DNA from 2 places in the Clostridium sp. M62/1 genome. Region 2 is predicted to be linked to the other one. Evidence: a T-box and tRNA genes for the amino acid it is inferred to sense, from the RefSeq annotation. Region 2 holds a T-box; the other holds one or more tRNA genes.
What was found. The T-box of region 2 lies ahead of leuS (leucine--tRNA ligase). A T-box ahead of a tRNA ligase gene usually reads a tRNA of that ligase, here a tRNA-Leu.

Region 1: it encodes a tRNA-Leu, which carries the amino acid that the T-box ahead of leuS (leucine--tRNA ligase) is inferred to sense. The anticodon was not compared.

The regions. Positions count from the first base shown of each region.
Region 1 covers NZ_CP085988.1:3,633,304-3,638,159, forward strand. The annotation lists gene LK436_RS16830 (M48 family metallopeptidase) at 1-548, opposite strand, end outside; gene LK436_RS16835 (hypothetical protein) at 502-810, opposite strand; partial or broken gene tnpA (IS200/IS605 family transposase) at 1,169-1,637, opposite strand; tRNA gene LK436_RS16845 (tRNA-Arg) at 1,813-1,886, opposite strand; gene LK436_RS16850 (GNAT family N-acetyltransferase) at 2,033-2,842, opposite strand; tRNA gene LK436_RS16855 (tRNA-Leu) at 2,927-3,012, opposite strand; tRNA gene LK436_RS16860 (tRNA-Val) at 3,043-3,115, opposite strand; tRNA gene LK436_RS16865 (tRNA-Asp) at 3,144-3,217, opposite strand; tRNA gene LK436_RS16870 (tRNA-Ile) at 3,272-3,345, opposite strand; tRNA gene LK436_RS16875 (tRNA-Thr) at 3,355-3,427, opposite strand; tRNA gene LK436_RS16880 (tRNA-Glu) at 3,436-3,507, opposite strand; tRNA gene LK436_RS16885 (tRNA-Asn) at 3,600-3,672, opposite strand; rRNA gene LK436_RS16890 (23S ribosomal RNA) at 3,793-4,856, opposite strand, start outside.
Region 2 covers NZ_CP085988.1:1,940,639-1,945,494, forward strand. The annotation lists gene LK436_RS09125 (DUF4037 domain-containing protein) at 1-720, shown strand, start outside; gene LK436_RS09130 (MFS transporter) at 998-2,158, shown strand; T-box leader at 2,232-2,534, shown strand; gene leuS (leucine--tRNA ligase) at 2,680-4,856, shown strand, end outside.

The DNA.
Region 1 (4,856 bases), 1.7 Mb from region 2:
CTGCAGTCAGGAAGGACATTTTCTACAATGTCCCAGAAACGCCTGGAATGATTCATCTCCTTCCGGTGAGCCAGCTCATGCACCACCACATAGTCGAGAATCTCCGGCGGCGCCAGACAGAGCCTCCAGTTAAAGTTTAAGTTTCCTCTGGCGCTGCAGCTTCCCCACCGCGTCTTCTGATCTCTGATGCACACCCGGCCATAGGAAACACCCATCTGTTCGGAGAAATACGCCAGGCGCTGTTCCAGAACAGGGCGGAGCTGATTCTTGAAATGCTCTATCTCCCGGTCTGAGTATGCCGGTCTCTGAGCTTCCAGCTGAAGGGCCCTCTCTCTGTTTTCGAGAATCCACTCCTGATTTCTTCCTGCAAATTCCATGGCCCGCTCCACGCTGACCTGCCTGGGGACACGGATTACCACCTGCCCGTCCGGCTTTACCTGAAGGGCCATGGTGCGCCTGTCCGACCGCACCACAAGACAGGGGATTCTGTCTTCGCCCTCCTTACCAGGGATTCTTCTCGATGTACTGGTAATCTGCAAAAACTGCATACATTCTGTCTTCTTTAAATTCGACTGTCTGCGCAGCACGCTCCATCACACCTTCCATTTCTTTCTCGAACTTAAATAAAGGTGAGTCCGTCTCCGGCCTCAAAATCTCCACGCACACATTTTCTTCCAGCCCAAGGAGCTCTGCATACAGCTCATCCATGCTTCCCTCGAACTCCTCCGGAAAACAGAGTTCTTTTTTCAGAAAATCAAAAACCTCTGATTCACTCTGCATCTCCTTCATATTCACTGCAACAATCCGCATCTTTCTGTCCTTCCTTTCTATCTCAAACTGCTTTCTTACAGGTGGTTTCCCAATTAACAGCTCTCCTGTCAGCCGGGCATAATGCATCGTTCTTTCTGTCAGCCAGACATACATGCATCGTTCTCATATGAATCAGTTTTATTTATATAAATCACCTTCGTATTCATCAGCTTTGCATGCATCGGCTTCGTATGTCCCATTCTGCTTTCTGATTTGAGACCAGAATAACGAAGAGCGTCTGTTCATGCAATAATTATCCACCCGCATAGCGGGTGGTTTTTCCTTTTCGGGCATAGCCCTAATACCACTAGCTACGCACAAGTGCGTCTTTTTTTTGGCCTGCCAGCCACGCGTGGGGTTACTTGCTACCCGTAAACGGGTCACGCGGATCGAATAGACTTAACTGATCCATTTCCTGATCTTGTTTTAGCTGGTTGGCTATATATTTTTTTATTGCTACTGTGTCTTTTCCTACTGTATCGACATAGTATCCCTTACACCAAAACTCGCGGTTTCGGTATGCGAACTTCATATTTCCAAATCTCTGAAATATCATTAAACTGCTTTTCCCTTTTAAATATCCCATAAATCCCGAAACGCTCATTTTGGGTGGGATACTAAGCAGTAAATGTACATGATCTGGGCATATTTCTCCTTCTATGATTTCTACTCCCTTCCATTGACATAACGTCCTAATAATGTCCCTTATTGCTCTCTCTTTTCGTTAAAGAATACTTTCTCCGATATTTGGGGGCAAATACCACGTGATATTTGCAATTCCATTTTGTATGTGCTAAACTTTTTACGTCTGTATTTTGTTCTGACATGATACAGTCCTCCTAATGTGTTTTTATTTACGTAACTGGCAGGTCACGTTTTTATTATACACATTAGGAGTTTTTTTGTCTGAATACATCGCTAAAGCTCCTATAGAACCACGCGACTATCGCGTGGTTTTCCTGATACAAAAAAGGCACCTATCCGAAGATAGATGCCTCTGTCCGTGCGTGAGAAGATTCGAACTCCCGACACCTTGGTCCGTAGCCAAGTGCTCTATCCAGCTGAGCTACACGCACATCTGTTAGTGATTTGTTTCCCTAACAACGAATGTTATTCTACACCAGTTTTTTCAAATTGTCAACAACTATTTGAAAAATTTTTTATTCTCTGATCGATTCATCATATCCTGAAAAGGCACACTGCCATTGAGAACCGGAAGCCTTTACGTCAATCCGATTTTGTAGACCGGATATTCCCGCTCAAACCTGTACCCGAGGCGTCTGGCCAGATGGGCGGAAATTTCATTGTCCGCATCCCAGCTTGGATAGAGTCCTCTTTCCAGACACTTTAAAATCAGCGCAGCCCCACAGCTGGATGCCAGCCCTCTGTTCCTGTAATCTTTTCTTGTATCGATCTGTATTTCGATCCCCCCGGAATAGACAGTATATGAAGAAGCTCCTGCCACCAGTTCTCCCTTATACCGCACAGCCACTCCTATTCCTCTGTTTTTGTAATCCCTGTATCCCTTAAACTGTCCGCCCCAGTCGCATGCCCATGGCAGCCCGGCCGCCTCCCTGAAGGTCCTCTCCCCTATCTCCTCTATAGAGAATCCTTCCTCCAGTCTCGTTGCCATTTTTACCAGCTCTTCTATGGAAAAACAGTTTCTGTCCTTTTGAAAGGCATATCGGACCCGCCTGACCGCCCTGTCTCCATAAATCCGTTCGATCAGAAGCTCCCAGTCCCTATTCTGAGGAACCAGTATCTTAAAGCCTGCCTCATAGATATCTTTACTGTGGAGAACTAATTCTTCGCTCGCCTCCCCGCCATAAAAGCAAAAATCGGCAATATCCAGCTTAGCAGAGGCTATGTAAGGCTTTTCTCCAAGGCTCTTTCTCTTCCTTTCTTCGTGTCTCAAAACAGCATAGGCCCTTCCCATTTCCCCCTCCAGGCAGGACCATATCATGGTATCATCCCATCCCCAAAACAGATCGGCTGCTCTTTTCAGCCCGTTTCCTTTCAGCTCTGTCACCATTTGAACTTCTCCTCAACATTCATCTGCGTCTCAAGTATACAAAAAAAGCCTCAAATGCATCTCTGCACTTGAAGCTCTCTGTCGTGCCGCAGACCGGAATCGAACCGGTACGAAGTTTAACCCTCGCAGGATTTTAAGTCCTGTGCGTCTGCCAGTTCCGCCACTGCGGCTTTTCCCACATCTGTTTCTTTACAGATGAATGGTGCCTATAGGGCTCGAACCTATGACCCTCTGCTTGTAAGGCAGATGCTCTCCCAGCTGAGCTAAGACCCCAGATAAATAATATTTGGTTTTCACCAAGCGACCCGGATGGGACTCGAACCCACGACCTCCGCCGTGACAGGGCGGCGCTCTAACCAACTGAGCCACCGGGCCAGATCTTCAGTATTTTTGTTTTACACTTATTTGTTTTCTTTAGTTCAGTGTCAGTGGACCTTCGGGGACTCGAACCCAGGACCGACCGGTTATGAGCCGGTTGCTCTAACCAACTGAGCTAAAGGTCCAAATAAAAGAGCCGATGATCGGACTCGAACCGATAACCTGCTGATTACAAATCAGCTGCTCTGCCAATTGAGCCACATCGGCACATTTAATGACCCCAACGAGATTCGAACTCGTGTTACCGCCGTGAAAGGGCGATGTCTTAACCGCTTGACCATGGGGCCTTATCTAACTCCACAGCTTCCACTGTTTCGCTCCTAACATCTCGTAAATTTCGCTCACGCTCATCTACTTCGAATCATCAATAGGTATCAAACTCCCCCTGTTGGACTCGAACCAACGACACTGCGGTTAACAGCCGCATGCTCTACCGACTGAGCTAAGGAGGATTACTTCCCCCGGATTCTTTCTCTCCGGTATCTGGGGTATTCATACATACCCTCAAAACCACACATTGAACTTCCGCTTTTCCTTCTTCTTCCTACCTTCCATCCTTCCTACCCAACCTCTTGGTTAAGCCCTCGACCGATTAGTAACAGTCAGCTCCATGCATTACTGCACTTCCACCTCTGCCCTATCTACCTCGTCGTCTTCAAGGGGTCTTACTACTTGCGTATGGGATATCTCATCTTGAGGGGGGCTTCACGCTTAGATGCCTTCAGCGTTTATCCCGTCCCGACTTGGCTACTCTGCCATAGACTTGATAGTCTAACAGATACACCAGAGGTCAGTCCATCCCGGTCCTCTCGTACTAAGGACAGCTCCTCTCAAATATCCTACGCCCGCGCCGGATAGGGACCGAACTGTCTCACGACGTTCTGAACCCAGCTCGCGTACCGCTTTAATGGGCGAACAGCCCAACCCTTGGGACCTACTTCAGCCCCAGGATGCGATGAGCCGACATCGAGGTGCCAAACCACTCCGTCGATGTGAACTCTTGGGAGTGATAAGCCTGTTATCCCCAGGGTAGCTTTTATCCGTTGAGCGATGGCAATCCCACTTTCATACCACCGGATCACTAAGTCCTACTTTCGTACCTGCTCGACCCGTCGGTCTCGCAGTCAAGCTCCCTTCTGCCTTTGCACTCTTTGAATGGTTTCCGACCATTCTGAGGGAACCTTTGAGCGCCTCCGATACCCTTTCGGAGGCGACCGCCCCAGTCAAACTCCCCACCTGACATTGTCCCACTGCCGGGTCACGGCAGCTGGTTAGAAACCCAGTACCACAAGGGTGGTATCCCAACAGCGACTCCGACGAAACTGGCGTCCCGTCTTCTTCGTCTCCCACCTATCCTGTACATGCAGTACCGAATCCCAGTATCAAGCTAGAGTAAAGCTCCATGGGGTCTTTCCGTCCTGGCGCAGGTAACCAGCATCTTCACTGGTATTTCAATTTCACCGGGTGCATTGTCGAGACAGCGCTCAAATCATTACGCCTTTCGTGCGGGTCGGAACTTACCCGACAAGGAATTTCGCTACCTTAGGACCGTTATAGTTACGGCCGCCGTTTACTGGGGCTTAGATTCAAAGCTTCGGTTTCCCTAACCTCTCCTCGTAACCTTCCAGCACCGGGC
Region 2 (4,856 bases):
CTGATGAGGGCCTACAGACGTCTGCCGGAGGAATTTCTGGGAGTGAGAAGAATCCAAACGAGTCTGTTCGGGGACGGCCGGACAGGCGTTATGACCATTGGCCAGTTCTATGAGACATTTACAGGAGCGCCGGGAGCGCCTGGAGAGCTTTCCCACTGGATGACTGTGCCGGAGTATTCCCTGGCCTGCGCGGTAAACGGGGAGGTATTCAGCGATCCGTTAGGAGCGTTTACGGAGGTGAGAAATCAGCTTTTAAAGGGGTATCCGGAGGATGTCAGGCTGAAAAAGATTGCGGCGAGGGCTGCTCTGATGGCTCAGTCGGGGCAGTATAATTACAGCCGCTGCCTGAAGCACAGGGAGCCGGCGGCAGCGAGGCTGGCCCTCGATGAATTTGTCAGGCAGGCGGTTTCCATGGTGTTTCTTCTGAACAACAGCTACATGCCCTATTATAAATGGGCTTTCAGAAAGCTTCGGGAGCTGCCGATTCTTCCTGAGCTTGGGGAGGAGCTTTCGGCCCTGCTTTTGTCACAGACCGGGGAGGGGACAGAAGAAAAAAAGGTGCGAAATGGCATAGAGGCGGTGTGCGGGCAGATAATCGGCGAACTGAAACGCCAGGGGCTGACGGACGGAGACTGGGACTATCTGGAGCCCCACGCCCTCTGTGTGATGGAGCGGATACGGGACGGACAGCTCAGAAATATGCATGTGATGGAGGGATAGACGGGGCGACCTGTTTCGAGTGACCTTTAATGGGGAACTAGACAGTGAAGAGAAAGTTGAAAATAGACAGGGGAGGTGAATGGATAAACGGAAGGAAATTTAAAATGGGGGCGTGGAAAAACAGGGATACATAGGAATGCAGGAAAGAAGGGAAGAGAAATGAAGTACAGTCCCATTTAGAGGCAGAAAGGCAGGAGCCGATCAGAGCGGCTCAGGCAGAAAAAAGAGACGTAAAACTGGATTTGATCCTGCCGATGTGCAGAGAATGGGAGAAAAAATGAATAATAATTCAAAGAGAGGGATCGGCTTGTTTCTTGCAGCGGCGTTTCTGGATTCTCTCTGTTTTTATGCGCCTGTAGCCAGCTTGTACCGGCTGGCCTTCGGAATGACGCTGTTTCAGATCACCGTGACAGAGAGCTGCTTTTTTGCTGTCAGTATGCTTCTGGAACTTCCCTGGGGGTTTTTGACAGAGAGGATTGGCTGCAAGACAACCCTTGTGATTGCGGGAGCCTTCCATCTGGCTGCCCAGCTTCTGTTTCTTGCAGCAGACAGCTTTTGGCTGTTTTTGCTTCAGAGGTGTGTTCTTGCAGCGGCAGCCAGTGGGTGTTCCGGTTGTGATGCAGCTTATCTTAGTAGTCTTTCCGGACACGGTGCAGAACACAGAGTTCTTGGATACTATCAGGCAGTTTCCTTTGCAGCAGTGAGTATTGCGGGGCTCTTTTTTCCCCTTGCAGTTCGTGTCGGCTACAGAGGGCTGGCCGCTCTTACGGCTGTTTCTGTGGGGACAGCGTTTTTTCTGCGGTGTCTGCTTCCGGATATTCAGGGTAGCGCTAAGAACTGCCGGACAGCGGGACAGCAGATTCGGGAAGTAGGAGAAATGCTTCTGGAAAACAAAGCCTTTCTGGTGTTTGTTGTGAGTGGAGCAGTGCTTTCTGAGACGGAGCATACCTTTACTGTATTTTTCAGTTCGCCGGCCTGGCAGGCTGCTGCTGTGCCAGAGATGTGGTATGGAGCACTCAATGTAATGATGAATCTGGCAGGGCTCGGAGGGAGCCTGGCCAGTGTCTGGCTTTCCGGAAGGCAGGGAGAAAAAAGAGGAAGGGCAGTTGCTGTTTTCTGGGCTCTTGCTGTTTTCTCGTCTGCCGGATTGTGGGCTGCAGGGGAGAGCTTCTGGTGTGTACTGCTGTTCCCGGTTTTTCGGTTTGCAGCCCAGGGGTATCTGCCCTGCGAGCAGTCGCTGAAACTGTGCCATACAGGAAAAGCAGGAAAGGCAGCTTCCCTGTCAGCTTACAATCTGATTATATCCGCTGCAGGCATACTCCTGGGACCAGTGATAGGTGCCTGTACCAGACAGGGACTGTCAGGAGGCTTTTTTGCGGGAGGTCTGCTGCTTTTGACCGGCGCAGCGCTGGCAGCGGCGGTCTGGAGAAAAATATAGATGCAGGCTTTTGTGCTGCATCCCGGCTAGAGCCTTGACAGGACGGGGCAAGTGTGCTACATTTAGAAACAGCAAAAATACCGTGAAGAGGAGTAGTAGGCTTCTGGAATCATCAGAGAGCTGCCGGAGGGTGCGAGGCAGTTGGCAAAGGGAGCTGAACTCGCCTTGGAGTAGCCTGTTGAAGGGGAGTTTGTCTGTTCCCTGTGTAGGCAGAGCCGGGAGCCGCCCGTTACGCGGTGAGGAGAAAATGCCGTTTCAGTTTGCCCCTTGACCGGATGGATCAGGACAGCAGACAGGCAGATTCCCCCGTAAGAGCATGCAGACAGCATGAAATAGAGTGGTACCGCGCGAGAGGATCAAGCCTTGCGTCTCTATGCAGAACCAGCAGAGAGAGGCAGGGCTTTTTGTATTTCACAGGAAATGGATGTTTGTATTTCCATGAAAGAAAAAGATGGCAGGAATGGCTGCCGAGGCTCTGACCGGTCAGGTTCTGCACATAAAACAAAAGGAGGAAAATTCAGATGGCACAGTACAACCATACCGCCATTGAGAAAAAATGGCGGGAAAACTGGGCAAAGAACCCGATTAATGTAAATGACGGGAAGAAAGAGAAATATTACTGCCTGGATATGTTCCCATATCCGTCAGGCAGCGGACTGCACGTAGGACACTGGAGAGGATATGTAATCTCTGATGTGTGGAGCCGTTACCAGCTTCTGCGGGGCAAGTATGTGATTCATCCCATGGGATGGGACGCATTCGGCCTTCCGGCAGAGAACTATGCCATTAAGATGGGCGTTCACCCGGCAAAATCCACGGCAGAGAATGTAAAGAATATTAAACGCCAGATCAATGAGATTGCCGCAATCTATGACTGGGATATGGAGGTCAACACCACGGATCCGAGCTTTTACAAGTGGACTCAGTGGATTTTTGTGCAGATGTTTAAGAAGGGCCTCGCCTATGAGAAGGAGTTCCCCATCAACTGGTGTCCTTCCTGTAAGACAGGCCTTGCCAATGAGGAGGTTGTAAACGGTTGCTGCGAGCGCTGCGGAACTCCTGTCACCAAGAAGAACCTGCGCCAGTGGATGTTAAAGATCACAGATTATGCAGAGAGACTGTTAAATGATCTGGACAAGTTAGACTGGCCGGAGAAGGTTAAAAAGATGCAGAGCGAGTGGATTGGAAAATCCTACGGCGCTGAGGTGGACTTCCCGGTTGAGGGCAGAGAGGAAAAGATCACCGTCTATACCACAAGACCTGATACGCTCCACGGAGCCACCTTCATGGTGCTGGCACCGGAGCATGCGCTGGCAAAGAGCCTGGCTACAGATGAAACCAGGGAGGCTGTCGAGAAGTACATTTTCGATTCTTCCATGAAGTCCAATGTGGACCGTCTCCAGGATAAGGAAAAGACAGGCGTGTTCACCGGTTCCTACGCCATCAACCCGTTAAACGGGGCAAAGGTTCCGATCTGGCTGTCTGACTATGTACTGGCAGACTACGGAACGGGAGCCATTATGTGCGTGCCGGCCCACGATGACAGAGACTTTGAGTTTGCAAGGAAATTCAATATTCCGGTTATCCAGGTTATCGCAAAGGACGGAAAAGAGATTGAGAACATGACCGAGGCCTACACCGAGGCAAGCGGAACCATGATCAACTCCGGCGAGTGGAACGGAATGGAGTCCTCCGTATTAAAGAAGGAAGCTCCTCTGATGATTGAAAAAATGGGTATCGGAAGAAAGACCGTCAACTACAAGCTGCGCGACTGGGTATTCTCCCGCCAGAGATACTGGGGAGAGCCGATCCCGATTATCCACTGCCCGAACTGCGGAAACGTGCCGGTTCCGGAGGATCAGCTTCCGCTGACGCTGCCGGAGGTGGACAGCTACCAGCCGACAGGAACGGGAGAGTCACCTCTTGCAGCCATTGACGAGTGGGTAAACACCACCTGTCCGTGCTGCGGCGCGCCGGCCAAGAGAGAGACAAACACCATGCCTCAGTGGGCAGGCTCCTCCTGGTACTTCCTGCGCTATGTGGACAGCAAAAATGACAAGGAGCTGGTTTCCAGAGAGAAGGCCGACAAATATCTTCCGGTAGATATGTACATCGGAGGCGTGGAGCACGCTGTGCTTCACCTGCTGTATTCCCGTTTCTACACCAAGTTCCTGTACGATATCGGCGTGATCGACTTTGACGAGCCGTTCAAGAAGCTGTTCAACCAGGGAATGATCACAGGAAAGAACGGAATTAAGATGAGCAAGTCCAAGGGCAACGTGGTTTCCCCGGACGATCTGGTGCGCGACTACGGCTGTGACTCCCTGCGCCTCTACGAGCTGTTCGTAGGACCGCCGGAGTTAGATGCAGAGTGGGACGATCGCGGAATTGAGGGTGTTTCCCGCTTCTTAAACCGTTTCTACAACCTGGTTATGAGCAGCAAGGACAAGGACATCAAGGAGACAAAGGAAATGGTGAAGCTGCGCCATAAGCTGGTTTACGATATTGAGCAGCGCTTTGAGCAGTTCAGCTTAAATACAGTTATTTCCGGCTTCATGGAGTACAATAACAAGCTGATCGAGCTTTCCAAGAAAGAGGGAGGAATTGACAAAGAGACCTTAAAGACCTTCGTAGTTCTCCTTGCACCGTTTGCTCCTCACCTGGGCGAGGAGCTGTGGAGAGAGCTCGGCGGAACAGA